One region of the Methylobacterium sp. J-072 genome, then DNA from elsewhere that is predicted to be linked to it. Evidence: predicted binding sites of a transcription regulator. Region 1 holds the regulator's gene; each other region holds the start of a gene.

The links. Region 1 encodes PhoB, which activates phosphate uptake and scavenging genes when phosphate is short. Its sites were predicted from a motif close to TGTCATNNANCTGTCAT; they were not measured.
Region 2: a site for PhoB is predicted at 3,802-3,818, ahead of MKK67_RS01495 (inorganic phosphate transporter). Genes of this name have one in related genera too.
Region 3: a site for PhoB is predicted at 1,784-1,800, ahead of MKK67_RS16230 (YdcH family protein). Genes of this name have one in related genera too.
Region 4: a site for PhoB is predicted at 3,345-3,361, ahead of MKK67_RS05485 (UDP-2,3-diacylglucosamine diphosphatase). Genes of this name have one in related genera too.

What each region holds. Positions count from the first base shown of each region.
Region 1 is NZ_JAKSYK010000174.1:65,844-71,163, forward strand. Features, by position in the region: gene pstA (phosphate ABC transporter permease PstA) at 1-427, shown strand, start outside; gene pstB (phosphate ABC transporter ATP-binding protein PstB) at 512-1,327, shown strand; gene phoU (phosphate signaling complex protein PhoU) at 1,643-2,365, shown strand; gene phoB (phosphate regulon transcriptional regulator PhoB) at 2,541-3,236, shown strand; gene MKK67_RS20240 (protein-disulfide reductase DsbD family protein) at 3,250-5,320, opposite strand, start outside.
Region 2 is NZ_JAKSYK010000025.1:2,277-7,596, reverse strand. Features, by position in the region: gene MKK67_RS01505 (ceramide glucosyltransferase) at 1-58, opposite strand, end outside; gene MKK67_RS01500 (autotransporter domain-containing protein) at 192-3,374, opposite strand; gene MKK67_RS01495 (inorganic phosphate transporter) at 3,871-5,320, shown strand, end outside.
Region 3 is NZ_JAKSYK010000144.1:19,873-25,192, forward strand. Features, by position in the region: gene MKK67_RS16220 (propionyl-CoA synthetase) at 1-750, opposite strand, end outside; gene MKK67_RS16225 (GIY-YIG nuclease family protein) at 1,009-1,329, opposite strand; gene MKK67_RS16230 (YdcH family protein) at 1,588-1,770, opposite strand; gene MKK67_RS16235 (YdcH family protein) at 1,902-2,165, shown strand; gene purE (5-(carboxyamino)imidazole ribonucleotide mutase) at 2,244-2,741, shown strand; gene MKK67_RS16245 (5-(carboxyamino)imidazole ribonucleotide synthase) at 2,738-3,847, shown strand; gene MKK67_RS16250 (tetratricopeptide repeat protein) at 4,129-5,001, shown strand; gene MKK67_RS16255 (acyl-CoA dehydrogenase family protein) at 5,181-5,320, opposite strand, start outside.
Region 4 is NZ_JAKSYK010000056.1:813-6,132, reverse strand. Features, by position in the region: gene MKK67_RS05500 (membrane-bound PQQ-dependent dehydrogenase, glucose/quinate/shikimate family) at 1-633, shown strand, start outside; gene MKK67_RS05495 (ribonuclease HII) at 761-1,384, opposite strand; gene MKK67_RS05490 (glycosyltransferase family 4 protein) at 1,423-2,469, opposite strand; gene MKK67_RS05485 (UDP-2,3-diacylglucosamine diphosphatase) at 2,481-3,296, opposite strand; gene MKK67_RS05480 (aminotransferase class V-fold PLP-dependent enzyme) at 3,839-5,047, shown strand; gene MKK67_RS05475 (D-2-hydroxyacid dehydrogenase) at 5,151-5,320, shown strand, end outside.

The DNA.
Region 1 (5,320 bases):
CGGCGTGGCGCTCGCGATCATCGCCGTGCCGGTGATCGTGCGGACCACCGAGGACATGATGCGCCTGGTGCCGGGCACCCTGCGCGAGGCCGGGGCGGCGCTCGGCGCCCCGCCCTCGACGGTGATCATGAGCGTCACGTGGCGGGCGGCCTCGGCCGGCATCGTCACCGGGATCATCCTGGCCCTGGCCCGGATCGCCGGCGAGACCGCGCCGCTGCTGTTCACGGCGCTCAACAACAATTCCTGGTTCTCGCCCGACTTGATGGGCGGCGTCGCGAACCTGCCGGTGATGATCTACCAGTTCGCCCTCTCGCCCTACCCGAACTGGCAGAGCCTCGCCTGGGCCGGGGCGCTCCTGATCACCGCGACGATCCTGGTGCTGTCGATCATCGCCCGTCTCGTCATCAAGCCGCAGATGTCGCGCTAGACGTCTGGTTTTGCATCATCTTTCCCGAAAGCCGGAAGCCACCTTTCGGGCTGATGCTTTGAGACCCTTCTCGAGGACACGACGATGAACGCCGCCTCCGCGATCCCCACGGTCGATCTCACCCGCAACCACGCCAACGAGGGCGGGGCGGTCCGGATCGCCGTGAAGGGTTTGAACTTCTACTACGGCAGCTTCCACGGGCTGAAGAACGTCGACATCAACTTCCACGACCGGCAGGTCACGGCTTTGATCGGACCGTCCGGCTGTGGCAAGTCCACCCTGCTGCGCTGCTTCAACCGGATCTACAGCCTCTACCCGGAGCAGCGGGCCGAGGGGCAGATCCTGCTCGACGGCCAGAACGTGCTCGACCCCTCCGTCGACCTGAACGAGTTGCGCGCGCGCATCGGCATGGTGTTCCAGAAGCCGACGCCGTTCCCGATGTCGATCTACGACAACGTCGCCTTCGGGCTGCGTCTCTACGAGAAGCTGCCGAAATCCGAACTCGACGGGCGGGTGGAGCAGGCTTTGCGCAAGTCCGCCCTCTGGGATGAGGTCAAGGACAAGTTGCGCCAGGCCGGCACCGGGCTCTCGGGCGGACAGCAGCAGCGCCTGTGCATCGCGCGCACCGTGGCCCAGAGCCCGGAGGTGATCCTGTTCGACGAGCCGACCTCGGCGCTCGACCCGATCTCCACCGGCCGCATCGAGGAGTTGATCGAGCAGCTGCGCGACGAATTCACCATCGTCATCGTGACCCACAACATGCAGCAGGCGGCGCGCATCTCGCAGTTCACCGCCTTCATGTATCTCGGTGAACTGATCGAGTTCGGCCCGACCAACCGGATGTTCATGAATCCTGTCGAGCAGCGGACGCAGGATTACATCACCGGTCGCTTCGGCTAAGCATTCGCCGTAAAGTAGAGTACCGTTCCGGCGCCCATTCGGATGCCGCCCACAAGACTTGGAGCCGCGCCCGATCGCAAGGCTGCCGGTGCGGCTCCGGAACATGCTGCGTTGATCCGGGAACATCGGCTTGGTTCAGCCGATTGTGGTTGGGTGTTGGGTTTGGGACATCGATCCTCAACTCTCCGTCTTATGTCCTAGACTGCGCAAGGGATTGGATACCGGGGAACGCGCCGCGGTATCCGTGCTCGGAGCGGCGGGTTTCCGCCAGACCTCGCGGATCAAGGTTTGCGGGACGCCATCGAAGGATCCACCATGCCCGGCCATATCGTCAGCTCCTACGACACCGACCTGGATGACCTCCGCCGCTCGATTTCCGAGATGGGCGGCGTCGCCGAGAAGATGGCCGCCGAGGCGACCGACGCCCTGGTTCGCCGGGACGACACCCTCGCCCAGGCGGTGATCCTCGCAGACAAGCGGCTCGACGCGCTCCAGCGCGATATCGAGGAGCGGGCCGTGCTGCTCATCGCCCGGCGCCAGCCGCTGGCGATCGACCTGCGCGAGACCATCTCGGCGATCCGCGTCTCCGGCGACCTCGAGCGGATCGGCGACCTCGCCAAGAACGTCGCCAAGCGCGTCGTCGCGATCTCCGATCAGGCGCCCGCCCAGAAGATCGTGCTCGGCGTGCGCCACATGAGCGACCTCGCCGAGGCGCAGCTCAAGGACATCCTGGACGCCTATGCCAGCCGCGACGTCAAGGCCGCCTACGATGTCTGGGAACGGGATGGCGAGATCGACGCCCTGTACAATTCGCTGTTCCGCGAACTCCTGACCTACATGATGGAGGATCCGCGCAACATCTCGTTCTGCACGCATCTGCTGTTCTGCGCCAAGAACGTCGAGCGGATCGGCGACCACACCACCAACATCGCCGAGACGATCCACTACCTCGCCACCGGCGAGACGCTGGCGGGTGAGCGGCCGAAGAACGATGCGTCGAATTACGCGACGGTCGGCCCCGCCGCCACGGCCCCGTGACCCGCGGACCGCGTTGCGTCCGGGCAGCGCGCAATCCTCCTGTGGGGCAGAGTCAGATTGAGGGCGCGGGCGGGTTGAGGGAGCGCGGCGTCTGCCGCACCATCGTCCCGTCCGGGCGATCCGGCGCGGGCGAGCCGTCCGGTGCCGTCTACGGAACAGGTTATCGAACGTGAGCATGCAAGTCCTGATCGTCGAGGACGAGGAGGCCCTGACCACCCTGCTGCGCTACAACCTCGAAGCCGAGGGTTTTCTGGTGGATTCCGCCACGCGCGGCGACGACGCGGAGCTGCTTCTGGCCGAGCGCACGCCCGATCTCGTTCTGCTCGACTGGATGTTGCCGGGCCTCTCGGGGATCGAACTGTGCCGCCGCATCCGGGCCCGGCGCGAGACCGAGCGGCTACCGGTGATCATGCTCACCGCCCGGGGCGAGGAGGGCGATCGGGTCCGGGGCCTCGGCACGGGTGCCGACGACTACATCGTCAAGCCGTTCTCGGTCCCGGAGCTGCTCGCCCGGGTGCGGGCGCTGCTGCGCCGGGCCAAGCCCTCCCATGTGGCGGATCGTCTGGCAGCGGGCGACATCGAGCTCGACCGCACCGGCCATCGGGTCCGCCGCGCCGGCGAGGAACTCCATCTCGGCCCGACCGAGTTCCGGCTGCTCGAATTCCTGATGCTGGCGCCTGGCCGGGTCTTCTCCCGCGAGCAGCTCCTCGACGGGGTCTGGGGCCACGACGTCTATATCGACGAGCGCACCGTGGACGTGCATGTCGGGCGCCTGCGCAAGGCGCTCAACGCCCCGCGGCAGGCCGACCCGATCCGCACGGTTCGAGGCTCGGGCTACGCTTTCGACGAGACGTTTTTGCTGGAAGCCTAGCGCGCCGTTCCGGTCAGCGGACCAGCGCCGCGTTCTTGCCGGCAGCCGGCACCATCTCCAGGGCCGACAGAACCGTCCCCTCGGTGAGGATCTGCGGCAGCACCTGCGGCTCGCCGGTCCCCGTGTAGAGCAGGTACAGCGGCACGCCGCTGCGCCCGTGCGTCTCCAGGAGGCGGGTGATCTCGGGGTTCTGGTTGGTCCAGTCGCCCATTAGGTAGGTGACACCCCTGTCCGCCATCGCTGTCCGCACCGCCTTGGTCGAGAGCGAGGTCGTCTCGTTGACCGCGCAGGTGATGCACCACGCAGCGGTCATGTTCACGAAGACCGGCCGGTGCTCGTTCACCAGGGTGTCGAGGCGGGCCTGGGTGAACGGCTCGATGCCGTTGGCGGCCGCTTGGGCAGCTGGGGCGGCCCGGTCGCGGTCGAGGGTCAGGGTGAGCGCCGCGACAGCCACGATCGTCAGCGCTGCAAGCCCTTGGACGATCCGCCCGACCCGCGGAGCCGTAGCGCGCCCGTGTTCCCAGGCCCAGGCGGCGAAGCCCACCAGCACCAGGCCGATCAGCGCGGCGAGCAGCCCCTGCGGACCGACCTGCTGCGCCAGGACCCAGACCAGCCACGCCACCGTGGCGTAGACCGGGAAGGCCAGGACCTGCTTCAGGGTCTCCATCCAGGCGCCCGGCCGCGGCAGCGCCCGCAGGGCCGGCGGCCACAGGGTGAGCGCCAGGAAGGGCAGGGCGAGGCCGAGCCCGAGGCTCGCGAACACCGCGAGGGCGACGCCGGCGCTCTGCGTCAGGGCAAAGCCCACCGCCGAGCCCATGAACGGCGCCGTGCAGGGGGTCGCCACCAGGGTCGCGAGGACGCCCGTGAAGAACGAACCGCTGAGCCCCGAGCGCCGGGCCAGCCCGTCGCCGAGGCCGGCGAGACGCCCGCCGAGATGGAACACACCCGACAGGCTCAAGCCCATCGCGAGAAGTAAGTAAGCAAGCCCGGCCACCACGGCCGGCGATTGCAACTGAAATCCCCAGCCGATCGCCGCCCCGCCGCCCTTGAGGGCGAGCAACAGACCGGCCAGCCCGAGGAAGCTCGCCAGCACGCCGGCTGTGTAGGCGAGGCCGTGCAGCCGGACCCGGGCGGCGCTCTCGCCCGCGTGCCGCACAAGGCCAAGCACCTTGATCGACAGGACCGGGAAGACACAGGGCATCAGGTTGAGGATCAGGCCGCCGAGGAAGGCGAGCCCGGCCGCGGTCGCCAGCGTCAGCGCGTCGAACGCGGGGGTGGGCGGCGGCGTCGCCAAGGTCTCGGCCGCCACCGCCGAGGCCGGCGGGACCGGCTCGTCCCCGTACGCGAAGGCGAGGCGATGCGTGCCGGCGCCGGTCGCCTCCTCGACGGTCAGCACCCCCGGCAGGGCGGCCGGTGCCGGCTCGGCCGGGTTGCTCCGGGCGAGCGTGAGATGCAGGCCGGATTCGTCGATCGCCATCACCTGGGCGGCGGCGTTGTCGATCGCGGTCTCGGAATAGGGGAAGAAGGCCACGCCCTTGATGGTCTCGGGCTTGAGGCCGGCCGCGGCAAAATCGAGTTGCAGCGTGTCGCCCTGGCTCGAGAGGCGCACAGGCCAGAGCGCCGGGGCGGGCAGGGCGGCCCGGGCGCGCTCGAACAGGGCGGTCTGGCCCGCGTCCGGCCGGGGCTCGCCCGCCGGCAGGGTCAGGGCGAGATCGGCGGAGCCGGGCACGCATTCGGTCTCGCAGACCAGATAGGTCAGCTTGGCCTGGATCCGCACCGGATCGGCCGGGTCGAGGCTCGGCGGCGGCGTGACCGGCACGAGCAGCGTGACCTCGCCCTCGTAGCCGTAATTCATCAGCGTCGCGATCGCGATGCGCTCAGGCGCCGGCCACTGGATCGCGCCCGCGTTGAATCCCGCCGGCAGGGTCCAGGTTACCTCCGGCGGCAGGCCGGAATCGCCCGGATTGCGCCAGTAGACGTGCCAGCCCGGCTTCACCTGCATCCGCACCGCCAGCGTGAACGGCTGCGCCCCGGCCACCGCCACCGGCTCGGCCACGAGGCTCGCCCGCACGAGATCGGGCGGC
Region 2 (5,320 bases), on a different contig from region 1:
TCTGGACCAGGGCCAGGAGCGCGCCGAGGGACAGGGCCAGCACCGTGGGGTCAATCATGCGGATCCCTCGTGTACGCTCGTGATCGGCCCGGCTCGCCGGCCAGCACGCGTCGCATCAAAGACTTAGAGCCGCACCCGGTCGGGCGCGGCTCTAGCGGCCGGACGGCGTCAGTCGTGTGACAACCCTTCCATCAGAACCGGAGGGTGAGGTTGCCCTTCACGGCCTGGTCCTGCGCCCGGGCGCCGACCTGGCCGGTATAGGCCACACCCAAGGCCGCGTTCGGCGCCACCGCCAGGTCGAGCCCCGCACTCGCCACCAGCGCGTCCCGGTCGATCGGCACGCCCGCGCTCAGGAAGGCCGGGCCGGTGCCGAAGCTCAGCAGCGCCGTCGGGACCACGTCCCCGAACGCCCGCCGGTAGCCGAGCAGACCGTGCGCCGTCACCGGAAGCCCGAGGCCCAGATCCAGGCTGGTCTGCGCTCGAACGCCCGCGGTCACCGCGCCGAGGTCGTAGTCGCGCGCGTAGCTCACCAGAGCCGCCGCGCCGCCGGCCTCGGCAAACCCGTCCCGCCGGATGCCGATATAGGCCGCCCCCACGAACGGCTCGATGGAGGTGGACGCGACCTGCAGCGCCGGGCCGTCCTTCGACACCAGCGCGGCCGGCGCGCTCAGGGTGAAGCGGTAGCCGATCTCGCCGAACCCCTGGACGGTGTGGCCGCCGCCATGGCCGGTCGGGCTGTCCGACAGGCCGTAGAGCACGCTGCGCCGGGTGCGGGTGTCGGTGTCGGCGTAGAGCGCGCCGAGCCGCACCGAGACCGGGCCGAATTCATAGCCGCCGTAGACGCCGCCGAAGCCGCTCTTGAGCGTCGCGCTCTCCGCGCGGGCATTGCCGCCCTGCCGGCTGGCGCTGTCGAGGTTGGCCTCGGTGTAGCCGCCGACCACGCCGAGTTTGAACCCGCTCGGCAGCCGGATGTCGGCGCCGAGCGCGAAGCCGGCGATCTGCCGGTCGAGGTCGAAGGCGTTGCCGCCCCCGCCCGCCGTGCCGAAGGCGCCGAAGCCCTGGCCCCACAGCCCGAACACCTGCGGGTCGAGGATCCGCACCGGGACATTTGCCACAACCGGCGCCCGGCCGGGCAGATCGGCGGTGTAGGCCGCCGGCAGGGTGCGGTCGTCGAGGCCCGAGCCGCCACCCCAGCGCAGGCGGTCGAGCACCGCCTCGCGCACGAAGAACGCGGTCTCGTAGGCCGCCGAGACCGTGCCGGCATGGATGTCGCCGGAGAGCGCCCGGAAGCCGTCGGCGGCCTCGCTCGTGGTGAAGGCCAGGGCGGCGTCGTAGGCGCGGCCGCGGCCCGCCGCCTGGAGCGCGTTGGCGGCGGCGATGCCGTTGCGGCCCGTTGCGCTGGCGGCGAGCGGCACGTCGTTGCGGGTGAGGGTCAGGTCGACCGCGTTGGGCAGGTAGCGCAAGCCCGGGGACAGGAAGGCGAGGTTGGCGGTCACGCCGTCGAACCGGCCGGAGACCCCGCCCGCCGCGCTCAGGATCGCGTAGGTGGTGCGCGGGCTATAGGCGCCCGAGGCCGCCAGCACCTGCACGGTGCCGCCGGCGAGCGTGGCGCCGCCGCCGGCCGCGATCCGGTCGGCCTGGCCGGCGGCGTTGGCCTCGACCCGGTAGACCGAGCCCGGCGCGAAGGCGACCGCGCCGGCGACGTTGAGCGTGCCGATCGAGTTGCCCGGCGAGACGGTGCCGCCCGACAGCGCCGCGATCCCGCCGACGGAGCCCGAGCCGCCGAGCAGGCCTCCGGCATTGACCGAGACCGTGCCGGCGATGGTGCCGTTGGCGTAGAGCGCGCCGCCCTGGCCGATGCCGACATCGATGCCGAGGCGGTCGGTGGTGTCCATCCGCAGGGTGCCGGTGACGTTGCCGAAGTATCCGGCGGCGGAATACAGGTCGATCCGGCTCCAGTAGCTCAGCGGGCTGCCGTAGAAGGCCGCGAGCGCGTTGGTCTGCGTGTTGACCACGATCTGGTTGATCGTGTCGGTCGAGAGCTGTCCGTAGAGGCCGCCGTTGGGCGCGAGCGTCCGGGCGGCGGTGGTGGATCCGCCGTAGAGCGGCGCCAGCAGGATCGAGGCGTCGGGTCCGCCCGCGGGGGCGGCCTCGCGGGGCGCCTGGGCGAAGGACAGGGTCGGCAGGCCGTAGGTCAGGCGGGCCTGGTAGGCAGCCTGGTTGGCCGCGGACGGGACGTAGGGGTTGCCGGTGGTATTCGCGCTGCTGCCGGCGCAGGCCGCGACGGTGTTGCCGCATTGCGCGGCGAGATAGGCCTGGAGTTCGGCCTGGGCCTTCACGAACTGGTTCGGCAGGTTGATCGCCGTGCCGGTCACCGCAGGGTTGTTGATGTAGGCCGGGTTGGTGAAGGCCTGGGCAAGGTCGTAGGCCGAAAGCGCCCGGCTGCCGATGATGTCGAGCGGGTAGTGGACGCCGAGCACGATGCGGCTCTCGCCGTACTCGGAGGCGCGCAGCAGCGCGCTCTGGTATTGCTGCGGCACCAGCATCGCCAGCAGATAGCCGCTCGTATACGCGTAGGTGGTGTGCCCGCTCGGGAAGGACGGGTTGGTGGCGATACCGCTGAGCGCCGTCGGGTCGAAGGCCTTGAAGCGGTTCGGCGCGACCTGGACGGGCCGGGAAGATCCATAGACGTCCTGGCCGGCTTGCGTGTTGGTGACGCCGTAGGCGAGGTCGTAGACGCTGTTGGTGGTGTTGGGCAGGCCGTTGGCTCTGGGCAGGCTGTAGCCCGCCGGCGCCACGGCGGGCGTCGCCACGTAGTTGGCGGGGGTCACGCTCGGGTTGTTGGCCGCGCCGTTGGCGAAGTAGTTCTTGGCGACGCCCAGGTTGTTGCCCGTGAAGGTGTTGGCGTTGACCAGCAGGTTGACGACGTTGCCGAGCGGACCGCTGGCGCCCGGGGCGACGCCGCGCTGGTAGATCGGCCCGAGCTGCGAGCCGAGGCCGCCGACGAATTGTTGCGGAACGATGCCGTTGATCGGCGTCTGGCCGGGCAGGCCGCTGGCGATGTTGGCGGCGACGCCGTAACTGCCGAGCCCGACCGAGGACAGGTTGTTGCCGGCCGAGCTCAGCAGATTCTTGTCGCTGATCGCCAATTGCTGCCGCGCGAGCCCGGCGCCGTTGTTGAGCGCGATCGTCTGCGCCAAGTTCAAGCCCAGCGTCGCCTGGCCGGCCGCCGTCGCATTGAGCGACAGGAACGGCGCCAGCAGGTTGAGGACGTTCACGTCCGAGGCCGTCGTGTTGACGGTCTGCGCCTGCACACCCGAACTGTATGCGGCGACCATCAAGGCCGCCATCGAGACCCCGCAGCGAAACGTCATTCCCGGCCCCCAAGCCTGTGGCCATTCGGCCTGCGCCGGGGGTTTTAGCGAAATCTCCACGCGCGAATGCGTCATAATCCATTCACAAAACTCTGAATCATCGCGTGTATCCCGACTGCAACAGCCTTATATCTTAGCCGGCGCAAATCTGTCTTGGATGTTGCTTGTGAGTTGCTCAGGACGTGGCTGGAGTCCGGCCGCAAAACCTTTCCACGGCGCGCCGAGCGCGCCGCGAAGCCTGGTCATCGGCTCGGACTATCCGCGGACGGATGTCAGATTTCGGCCCCCGGACGGGGCGGTGCCGTATCAGTAAACACCCCCGCCCAGGGCTTGAGGAAGACCGATTAGACTTCGCCCCGATTGATATCTTCGGATCCTTGGCTGTAGACGCGCGAATATAATGCTTCCTCGGATCCGGCCGGTAAAACGTCACTGAACTGTCATCCCACAATCTTAATCCCGCCTTGCGTCCAAAGACGAGTCACCGCGAGGGCCCATGTCTGATTCCGCCGTAATGTCGCCGCCAGTGGCGGGAGGCAGGCCCGCGGGCGGCCCGCGCCTGGATAACGGGATTCATTTGGGGGGCGTCGTCGTTTTCCTGGCGATCCTGGTCGCCGGGCTCGGCTACGCGGTGGTGAGCCTCGTCACCGACATCAACGCGGTCGGCGAAGCGCCGCTGGCCTACGGGGCCTTCGCGCTGCTGGGTCTCGCCCTGCTGATCGCTCTCGCCTTCGAGTTCGTGAACGGGTTCCACGACACCGCCAACGCGGTCGCGACCGTGATCTACACCCACTCGCTGCCGCCGCTGGTGGCGGTGGTCTGGTCGGGCTTCTTCAACTTCCTCGGCGTCATGTTGTCCTCCGGCGCGGTGGCCTACGCCATCGTCACCCTGCTGCCGGTCGAGCTGATCCTGCATGTCGGCTCGGGGGCCGGCTACGCGATGATCTTCGCGCTGCTGCTCGCCGCCATCATCTGGAACCTCGGAACCTGGGCCTTCGGGCTGCCGAATTCCTCGTCGCACGCGCTGATCGGCTCGGTGCTGGGCGTCGGCCTCGCCAATCAGCTCATGAGCGGCGGCGACGGCACCGCGGGGGTCGACTGGGGCCAGGCGCTCAACGTGTTCAAGGCGCTGCTGTTCTCGCCCCTGTGCGGCTTCGTGCTCGCGGCCGTGCTGCTGCTGGCCCTGAAATTCGCGGTGCGGCGCAAGGACCTCTACGAGGCGCCCAAGGGCGAGGCGCCCCCGCCTCTCTGGATCCGCAGCCTCCTGATCCTGACCTGCACGCTGGTGTCGTTCTTCCACGGCGGCAACGACGGCCAGAAGGGCATGGGCCTGATCATGCTGATCCTGATCGGCGCCGCGCCCACCGCCTACGCGCTGAACCGGACCATGTCGGACGACACGACCCCCGCCTTCGTCCAGACCTCCGCGGCGGCGAGCCAGGTCTTCGCCACCCGCGCCGGCGGCATCCCCGAGCCGGAGGCCGCGCAGGCGCGCCGGACGGTGACGGACGCGCTGAAGAGCAAGGCCCTGAACCAGCCGCCGGTCTACGCCGCGCTCTCCGCGCTGGCGACCGACATCGCCGCCAGCGTGAAGAATTACGGCGCGATCCGCACGGTGCCGGCCGCCCAGACCGAGAACCTGCGCAGCGACATGTACCTCACCGCCGACGCGGTGCGGCTGCTGCCGAACGCAGGGGCGGACTTCTCGGAGGCCGACAAGGCGACCCTGAAGAGCTACACCGGGCTGCTCAACAGCGGCACCCGCTACATCCCGGGCTGGGTGAAGGTCTGCGTCGCCCTGGCCCTGGGGCTCGGCACCATGGTCGGCTGGAAGCGCATCGTCGTGACGGTGGGCGAGCGGATCGGCAAGACCCACCTCACCTACGCCCAGGGCGCGTCGGCCGAGATCGTGGCCGCGGGCACGATCGGGCTGGCCGAACTCTACG
Region 3 (5,320 bases), on a different contig from region 1:
GGTGTAGAGGACGTAGAGCGGGTCGGTGGCGGCCACCGGCACGCAGGCGGCGTGCTTGCCCGCCGCCCGGGCGGCCGCGACGGTCTCGGCCCAGTCGCGGTCGCGCCCCGCGACGAGGGTCGCGGCGCATTGGGGACGCTGCAGGATCAGGCAGGCCTCCGGCTTGTGCCGGGAGGTGGCGATCGCGAGGTCCAGCAGCGGCTTGTAGGCGACCACCCGGTTCGGCTCGAGTCCGCAGGAGGCGGCCAGCACCACCTTCGGGGTGGCATCCTCGATCCGCACGGCCAATTCGTTCGCCGCGAAGCCGCCGAACACCACCGAGTGCACGGCCCCGAGCCGGGCGCAGGCCAGCATGCCGAACAGGGCCTCGGGCACCATCGGCATGTACAGCACGACCCGGTCGCCCTTGCCGACGCCGAGCTCGGCCAGCACCGCGGCGAGCGCCGCCACCGAATCGCGCAGCTCCCGATAGCTGATGCTGCGCTTGGTCCCGGTGACGGGCGAATCGTACAGGATCGCCGCCTGCTCGGCCCGCGCCCCGTCGGCGTGGCGGTCCACCGCGTTGTGGCAGGCGTTGAGCGTCCCGTCCGGGAACCAGCGGCCGTAGGGGCCGGATTCCGGCGCGAAGGACCGCGCCGGCTTCTGCGCCCAGTCGAGCGCCCCGGCCGCTTCCAGCCAGAACGTCTCCGGGTCGCGGCGCGCCGCGTCGTAGATCTCGGGATAGCGGCCCGGCAGGCTGGCGGTGGTCATCGGCGCGGCGTGTCCTCGGGGGCCGCTCTCCGGCGGCATCACGGGCAGCGTAGCTGATTCTTGTTTTTTGCGCGCGATGGCGGGCGGTGAGGATGATGTGAGCAGACGGATCGTTTGGAGACACGGCCTGACGAAGAATCCGCTTCTCCCATCCAACCCCCTCATCCTGAGGTGCTGCGCAGCGGCCTCGAAGGAGGGCTCCAGGGATCGTGCGCCTTCTGGAGGGCTCCTTCGAGGCCTCCGCTGCGCTTCGGCACCTCAGGATGAGGGGGATGGTTTGGATGAGCGTTGCGCAGCCGGGCGCTTGGCCAGCATGTGCACCTCATCCCAATCGTCGCGGATCAGCGCCTCTTTCTTGGCCTGGCTCCAGCCCTTGATGCGCCGCTCGGCCGCAACCGCGTCCGCAATGCGCTCGAACTGCTCCGCGTAGACCAGTGTGACCGGCCGCCTCCGGCTCGTATAGCCGGGGTAGGTGCCGGCCTCATGCTCGCTGAGACGCTTGTCGAGGGACGACCCACGCGCGGAGCCGACATAGTAGCTGCCGTCCGAGCATCGCAGCATGTACACGAACGCGCTCACGATCCGACTCATCCCGCGGCGGGATGCCGAGCCTAGCGCATCATGCCGCTTCCCCTACCCTCTCCCTCATCCTGAGGCGCCGCGCACCGGCCTCGAAGGAGCCCTCCAGGGATCGCAGTGGCGTCTGGCGGGCTCCCCAAGCTGAGGACCGTGGCCGGGTGAACGCGGTCATCACCCCCAAAAGAAGCCGCCGCACCGGGCGGACCGATGCGGCGGTTCTCGTCTTGGATGTCTAACCGTGGGACAGTCAGGCGCGGCTCAGTGCAGCGTATCGTTGCCGGCTTGCAGCCTGTTGATCTCGTCCTTGAGAAGAAGTTTCCGTCGCTTCAGTTCGGCAATATGGAGGTCGTTCGCAGAAGGCCTGTGGATCGCCTCGTGAATCTCACGCTCGAGGGCTTCGTGCTTCCGGGCGAGTTGGCTCAAATGCGTCTGCAGCGACATGAGTCGAATCTCCTGTCATTGTTCCGACACATGGAGACTGGCACAGGATGCCGCACCTGTCGAAGCCTTTTCTCCGGTCAAGCCTGACGAATGCTTGCCGGGCCGGCTTGTCCCGCGGCGGGGTGTAACGCATGCTCTTCGACACGGAACGGTCTTCGATACCGCGGGTGACGATGGCGGACGAGTCGAACGAAAACGTGCAGCCGGCGGATCTCGAAGCCGAGCTGAATCGGCTGCGCGAGGAACACCGGGGGCTCGACGGCGCCATCGAGGCCCTGGAGCGCAGCGTCGCCGGGGATCAGCTACAGATCCAGCGCCTGAAGAAGCGCAAGCTGACCCTGCGCGACCGGATCTACCATATCGAGGACGCCCTCACCCCGGACATCATCGCCTGATGTCAGTGGACGCGCCGGCGCGGCGCCTTGCCGCCGGGCCGCCCCGCCTGTAAGCGCCCTCTTTTGCCGGGACAAACGATGGCGTCGCCTCCGGTCGCGATCATCATGGGCAGTCAGTCCGATTGGGCGACCATGCGGCACGCCGCCGAGACGCTCGACGCGCTCGGGGTGCCGTACGACGCGCGCATCGTCTCGGCCCACCGTACCCCCGACCGGCTCGTGGCCTTCGCCAAGGGCGCCGTCGCGGCCGGGTTCAAGGTGGTGATCGCGGGCGCCGGCGGGGCCGCCCATCTGCCCGGCATGGCCGCCGCGATGACCCGCCTGCCGGTCTTCGGCGTGCCGGTGGAATCCAAGGCCCTGTCCGGCCAGGACAGCCTGCTCTCGATCGTGCAGATGCCGGCCGGCATCCCGGTGGGGACCTTGGCGATCGGCCGGGCCGGGGCTGTCAACGCGGCGCTGCTCGCCGCCGCGGTTCTGGCGCTCACCGATCCTGCCCTGGCGGAACGCCTCGATGCGTGGCGCGCGGCCCAGACCGCGTCGGTGGCCGAACGGCCGGAGACGGAAACGCTTTCGTGACCGACACAGCTTTGAAGCCCGGCTCCACCCTCGGCATCGTCGGCGGCGGACAGCTCGGGCGCATGATCGCGCTCGCGGCGGCCAATTACGGGCTGAAGGTGCATGTCTACGCGCCCGACCGGGACAGCCCCGCCTTCGACGTCTGCGCCCTCACCACCTGCGCGGCCTACGACGATGCCGAGGCGCTCGCCGCCTTCGCGCGGAGCGTGGACGCGGTGACCTACGAGTTCGAGAACATCCCGCGCGCCACCGCCGACATCCTGGCCCGGCACGCCGCCTTGCATCCGAACGCGGAGGCGTTGTCGACCACCCAGGACCGCCTCACCGAGAAAGACTTCATTAACCGGCTCGGCATCCCGACCGCGCCGTTCCAGGCGGTGGACACGCCCGACGACCTCGACCGGGCGATCGCGGCGCTCGGCCTGCCGGCGGTGCTCAAGACCCGCCGGTTCGGCTACGACGGCAAGGGCCAGCGCATCCTGCGCGAGCGCGCCGAGGGCGACCGCAACGCGCTGTTTGCCGAGTTCGGCGGCGCGCCGCTGATCCTGGAAGGGTTCGTGCCGTTCGAGCGCGAGGTCTCGGTGGTGGCCGCCCGCGGCCGCGACGGCGGCTTTGCGGCCTTCGACCTGTGCGAGAACGAGCACCGCGACCACATCCTGGCGCTGACCCGGGTGCCGGCCCCGGGCCTCACCCCCGAGACCGCCCGCGCCGCCCTCGACATCGCCAAGCGCATCGCCGACGCCCTGGACTATGTCGGCGTGCTCGCCGTCGAGATGTTTCTGGTGCGCGAGGACGGGGTGGAGCGGCTCGTGGTCAACGAGATCGCGCCGCGGGTGCACAATTCCGGGCACTGGACCATCGAGGGGGCGACGACCTCGCAATTCGCCCAGCACGTCCGGGCGGTGTCCGGCTGGCCGCTCGGCGATTCAGCCCGGGTCGGCGGGCTGCCGGTGGAGATGCGCAACCTGATCGGCGCCCAGGCGGACGACTGGTCCGCCCTGCTCGCCGAGCCCGGCGCCCACCTGCACCTCTACGGCAAGGGCGAGGCCCGGCCCGGCCGCAAGATGGGCCACGTCACCCGGCTCGGGCGCATCCCGGAAGCCTGACCGGGCCCGGTTCTGCGGCTTCGGGAACACACCGGACCGGCCGCGCGCGCGCCGGAGGCCGCGACACGGCCTGCGCGCGTCCGCGAGCCATACCTTCGCCACATCCCAAAGCTTCCACCACGGCGTGACCGGTCGCGGGACCGCGTATCCTTAAGCCGGCATTCACCGCGATGCGCGACGGTGCCCCGGAGATGCGGGACGCGGCGTAAGCCGGGCGACAGACAAGATTCGGGGGCGGGGTGGGCACGCGGGGCGGGCCGTGCCCCGGGGAGAGTGGGGCGATGATCGTACGCAACGGGCTGGCACACAAGATCGCGCTGATCGGCGCGGCCACGCTCTCGGCCGCGGCGCTTGCGGGCTGCGAGACCGTCGGAAGCGCCGCCGGCCCGCGGCAATACGCGGTGGTGGAGACCGACACCACGGGCGCCACCAACGTCAACATCGCCTCGCTGACCGAGGTGATCCAGCGCAACCCGAACGACGCCGCCGCCTACAACACCCGCGGCGCCGCCTATGCCCGCGCCGGCCAGTTCAACGACGCCATCGCGGACTTCACCAAGGCGATCCAGATCGATCCGAATTCCGGCTCGGCCTACAACAACCGCGCGCTGGCCGAGCGCCAGGTCGGCCGCGACGCCGCCGCGCTGCAGGACTTCACCAAGGCGATCGGCATCGACCCGAATTACGGCCCGGCCTATATCGGCCGCGCCAATGTCGAGCGCGCCCAGGGCAACGTCGACCAGGCGCTCGCCGACCTCAACGTCGCGATCCGGCTGATGCCCGAATCGGCCGAGGCCTACCATGCCCGCGGTCTGGTGAAGCAGAAGCAGGGTCAGGATACCCAGGCGATCGCCGACTTCGACGCCGCGATCGACCGCAACCCGTTCGTGTCCGCGCCCTACGCGGCCCGAGGCCAGAGCCTGATCGCCACCAACCAGTACCCGAAGGCGATCGAGGACTACAACGCGGCGCTCAACGTCAACAACAAGGACGCCACCTCCTGGGCCTATCGGGGCCTGGCCTACGAGAAGTCGGGCCAGCGCAAGGAGGCGCTCGAGAACTACCAGCGCGCCGCCGTGATCGAACCCAACAACGCCGTCGCCCGCGCCGGCCTCGGCCGCGTGCAGGGCGGCGTGGGTTCGCTGTTCAACTGATTTTTTCTGCCTGGTTCATCCCACCCATCCCCCTCATCCTGAGGCGACGGAGCGAAGCGGAGGCCTCGAAGGAGGCCTCCAGCCAGCCGCGCGATCCCTGGAGGGCTCCTTCGAGGCGGCTGCGCCGCACCTCAGGATGAGGGGGTTTGGGCGGGATAGGGTGAGGCCAAAAAAGGCCCTTACGCCGCCAGCAGCCCGTTCTCCCCTTGCGTGATCCGGCGCAGGTGGTGGGCGGTGTCGCCGAGCTGGTACTCGATCATGGCGAGCCGCTTGAAGTGGTGGGCGCCGATATATTCCAGCGTCATGCCGATGCCGCCGT
Region 4 (5,320 bases), on a different contig from region 1:
CCGGGCTCGCTCGGCGGCATGAACTGGGGCAGCACCGCGATCGACATGACCCGGGACTACCTGATCGTGAACGACATGCGGCACGGCCTGTGGAACCGGCTGATCGCGCGGGACCAGGTCGAGACCGGCAAGGCCGCCGGCACCGAGATGGGGATGTCGTCGATGCGCGGCACGCCCTACGTCTCCGTCCGCAACCGCTTCGTGTCGGCGCTCAACATCCCGTGCCAGAAACCGCCCTTCGGCACGCTGACGGCCATCGACCTGAAGGCCCGCCGGATCGCCTGGCAGGTCCCGCTTGGCACGGTTGAGGATACCGGGCCGCTGGGGATCAAGATGCACCTGCCGATCCCGATCGGGCTGCCCTCGCTCGGCGGCTCGCTGGTGACCGGCTCGGGCCTGATCTTCTTCGCCGGAACCCAGGATTACTACCTGCGGGCGTTCGAGGCCGCGACCGGCCGCGAGATCTGGAAGGGCCGCCTGCCGGTGGGCAGCCAGGGCGCGCCGATGACCTACCGATCGCCCAAGACCGGCCGCCAATACATCGTGATCACGGCCGGCGGCGCCCGCCAATCGCCCGACCGCGGCGATTACGTGGTCGCCTACGCGCTGCCGGCCGAAGCCGGATCGAAGTGATCCGATCCGCCTACGGGCACGACTGGGTTTCCAAAGGGCTCAGCCCTTTGGCGGGGTTCGGGGGCGGAGCCCTTGAAGCTTGCAGGGTTCCACCCTGCACCCGCAAAAGGTCTCGACCTTTTGAAACCTAGCCGAACCCGCGGGTGAAGCTGAGGCGGTGGTGGGGGCTTCGGCCGAGTGTGGTCAGGCCGGCCCGGTGGACGGCCGTGCCGTAGCCGACATTGCGCTCCCAGCCGTAGCCCGGATGGCGCTCGGCGAGGCGACGCATCAGCCCGTCGCGAAACACCTTGGCGACGATCGAGGCGGCGGCGATCTGCGGCACCAGCCCGTCGCCGCCGATCACCGCCCGACCCGGCAGGCCGGGCAGGGCGTCCCGGCCGTCCACCAGGACCGGGGCCGCGATTCCGAGGCGGGACACGGCCCGCAGCATCGCGTCGAGGGTCGCGGCGCGGATGTTGATCCGGTCGATCAGCGCCCGGGAGCCCGCTGCCACGGCGACCCGGGCATGGGCACGGATCAGCGGCGCCAGCTGCGCGCGGATCGGTTCGGGCACGCGCTTGCTGTCGTCGAGGGCCGCCAGCAGGGCAGGGGGGATCGCTGACGGGTCGAACCAGACCGCCGCGACCACCACGGGCCCGCACAGGGCGCCGCGTCCGACCTCGTCGCAGCCGATCGCCGCGGGGTAGTCCGCGGCCCGGGCCGGGTCGAAGGGCGGGGTGAGGGCGGGCGTTTTTCGCTTCACGGGCGGCATGGCGCCGTCCTGCCATCCCGCGCGGCCGCCGTCACCGGTCAAGCGGCGTTCCGGGTCCCGCGCTCGCCGCCATGCGCCTCGATGATGTTGCCGAAGAACTGGTCGGCGCTGACGTCCCAGCCGCGGCGCAGCGCCTCCTGCCGGCACTCGGCCCGGGACAGGCGCAAGGCCGCCAGCGCCGCCGTGCGCAGATCCTGGTCGAGGATGCCGACGCGGGTCCCGCTCAGCACGTCGTTGGGACCCGGCACCGGGAAGGCGGCGATCGGCAGGCCGCAGGCCATGGCTTCCAAGAGGACGATGCCGAACGTGTCGGTGAGGCTCGGGAACACGAAGGCGTCGCAGGCGGCGTAGACGGACGCGAGCGCCGCCCCCGTCCGCGTGCCGAGGAAGCGCGCCTCCGGGGCCAGCGCCTGCAGCCGAGTCCGGTCCGGCCCGTCGCCGACCACGACCTTCGTGCCGGGCAGGTCGAGGGTGAGGAAGGCCGCGAGGTTCTTCTCCACGGCGAGCCGGCCGACATACAGGAACAGCGGCCGGGGCAGCCCGGCCAGCTCCGCCAGCGGCAGGTCGCCGGGGGCGGCCGGGCGGAACCGCTCGGTATCGACCCCGCGGGTCCAGCGCATCAGATGGGTGAAACCCTTTGCCTCGAGCTCCGCCTGGAGGGAGGCAGTGCTGACCATCGTGCCGCGCGCCGCCCCATGGAAGCGGCGCAGATAGGCGTAGGACCACGCCTCCGGCACCGGCAGCCGGGCCGCGAGATATTCGGGAAAGCGTGTGTGGTAGCTCGTGGTGAAGGGCAGCCCGTTGGCCAGGCAGTGCCGCCGGGCCGCGAAGCCGATCGGCCCCTCGGTGGCGATGTGGACGTGGCTCGGCCGCTCCGCGGCCCAGCGCGCCGCGACCCGGTCGCGTCCCGCCAAGGCCAAGCGGATCTCCGCATAGCCCGGCAGGGGCAGGGAGCGGAAATCCGCCACCGAGAGCAGGGCCGTCGCGAAGCCGTGCTCCGGGGCGCGCCGGACCATCTGCTCCAGGGACCGCACGACGCCGTTGACCTGCGGATGCCAGGCATCGCTGACGATGAGGAGTTTCACGCGTGGATCCCTCACGCCACCGCGCGCCGGCCCGGCACCGCCCGCGGCGCGGCTTCGGCTTCGCGGGCCCGGAGGATGCTCGGATAGTGCAGCACCTCGATCCGGCCGTCGTAATGCTCGATCAGGCCGGTGCAGGATTCCACCCAGTCGCCGGTGTTGAGATAGCGCAGGTCGCCGATCGCCCGGTCGGCGGCGTGGTGGATATGCCCGCAGATCACCCCGTTCGCGCCCTGACGGCGCGCCTCCTCGGCCAGGATGCTCTCGAACCGGCCGATGAAGCTGACGGCGTTCTTCACCCGCAGCTTCGCCCAGGCCGAGAGCGACCAGTAGGACAGGCCGACCCGCCGCCGGATCCGGTTGATCAGGGTGTTGAGGCTGAGCGCCAGCGTGTAGGCGCCGTCGCCGAGATGGGCGAGCCAGGGCGAGTGGCGCACCACCATGTCGAACTGGTCGCCGTGGATCACCAGGTAGCGCCGCCCGTCGGCCGCCTCGTGGATCGCGGTCTCGGCGATCTCGATGCCGCCGAAATTGGTGCCGACATAGTCGCGCAGGAACTCGTCGTGGTTGCCCGGCAGGTAGACGATCCGGGCGCCCTTGCGCACCTTGCGCAGGAGCTTCTGCACCACGTCGTTGTGCTCCTGCGGCCAGTACCAGCCGGAGCGCAACTGCCAGCCGTCCACGATGTCGCCGACCAGGTAGACGGTGTCGGCGTCGTAATCCCTCAGGAACGACAGCAGAAGCCCGGCCTGGCAGCCGCGCGTGCCGAGATGCAGATCGGACAGGAACAACGTCCGGACCCGAACCGGCATCTCCTCATCCTCGGCCACGTCACCCTCCCGGCGGTCGAACGGTCGGGGGATCCAGAGCGCGATCACGTCTCAGTTTGATGACGCGGACCCGCGTCGCTGTGGGGTGTCTTGGTGCGGTGCGGGGAAAGTCATCAAGCGCGAATAGCTGACGTTGCGGCGCACAAAAAATTTTTTTGCCACGATCCCGAAGTTTTTCCGGTTTTGCTTCCCAGCTTCGCCGCCTCATAATACCAGCAACCGGTGGCTCGGCATGAGCCGGGCCGGATGCGTACTGGAAGGCGGCCAGGGTGCCTTGAGACGAGGCGCCGTAGAACGGGACGGCATTTCGGAGGCGACCGGCGCGCGGGGGCGCGCCGCGACGCGAGCGGCACGAGGCCGCCTGCCGCTCCGCTGGGCCCCCCGATCCACGGACGACGCGAATGGTGTTCGGAGAGCCGCGGCCGGCGCCGCGACTGCTGGTGCCGCTCGCTGAATGCCCGACGAAGCCCCAGGGCGCCAAGGACGTTTGAACGAACCGGCGCGGGTCCGCCCGCGCGCAACAGATTTTTGGAGGAAACACCATGGCCGCAACCCGGCGCCCCGGTCGCAATCACCTGTTCATCCCGGGCCCCACGAACATCCCGGATCGCGTCCTGCGCGCGATGCACGTGCCGTCCGAGGATCACCGCTCGCCGAGCTTCCCCGAGCTGGTGAAGCCGCTGCTCCAGGATTCCAAGATCGTGTTCGGCTCGACCGCCGGGACGATCATCCTGTTCCCGTCCTCGGGCACCGGCATCTGGGAATCGGCCCTGTCCAACACCCTGTGCCGCGGCGACAAGGTGCTCACCGCCCGCTACGGCCAGTTCAGCCATCTCTGGGTCGACATGGCCCAGCGCCTCGGCCTCGACGTGATCGTCCAGGAGGAGGAGTGGGGCGCCGGCGCCGATCCGCAGAAGATCGAGGAGGCGCTCCGGGCCGATAAGGACCACGCGATCAAGGCCGTGATGGTCGTCCACAACGAGACCGCCACCGGCGTCACCAGCGATATCGGCGCGGTTCGCAAGGCGCTCGACGCCGCCGGCCACCCGGCGCTGCTGTTCGTGGACGGCATCTCGTCGATCGGCTCGCTGCCGTTCAAGATGGACGAGTGGGGCGTCGACTGCGCCATCGCGGGCTCGCAGAAGGGCTTCATGCTGCCCGCCGGCCTCGGCCTGATCTGCATCAGCCCCAAGGCGCTGAAGATCGCCGAGGGCGGCACCGGCCGCAACGACCGGCTCGGTCACGCCTACTTCGCCTGGAAGGACCAGCTCGCCGCCAACGCCACCGGCTACTTCCCCTACACGCCGGCCCTGCCGCTGCTCTACGGCCTGCGCGAAGCCCTGACGATCGTGAAGGAGGAGGGGCTGGAGAACATCTACCACCGCCATCACGTTCTCGCCGAGGCGACCCGCCAGGCGGTGGCGGCCTGGGGCCTCAAGCCCTGCGCCAAGGAGCCGAAGTGGAATTCCGACACGGTCACGGCGATCGTGGTGCCGGAGGGGGTCGACGCCGCCAAGGTGATCAGCCACGCCTACGAGCGCTACAACCTCTCGCTGGGAACCGGCCTGTCGAAAGTCGCCGGCAAGGTGTTCCGTATCGGCCATCTCGGTGACCTGAACGAGCTGTCGCTGCTTGGCGGCATCGCGGGCGCCGAGATGGCGCTCATCGATTGCGGCGTGAAGGTCACGCCCGGCTCCGGCGTCGCGGCCGCCTCCAGCTACCTGCGCGAGAATCCGCTGCACAAGGCGTAAATCGCGCGGGCCACCGAGGCGGGAGCTGCTTGCCGCTCCCGCCTCGGCAGGCAAATAACAAGAAGAATCCCGAGGAAACCGCCCGTCGCCCGAGAGGGGATCCATGACGAAGAAAATCGTGTTCCTGGACCGTGAGTCCCTCGACGCGACGGTCCGGCCGTTCAGCTTCCCGAACGAATACGTCGAGCACGACTCGACCTGGACGCCCGAAGACACGGTCGCCCGGCTCCAGGGGGCCGAGATCGCGCTGATCAACAAGGTCCCGATGCGGGC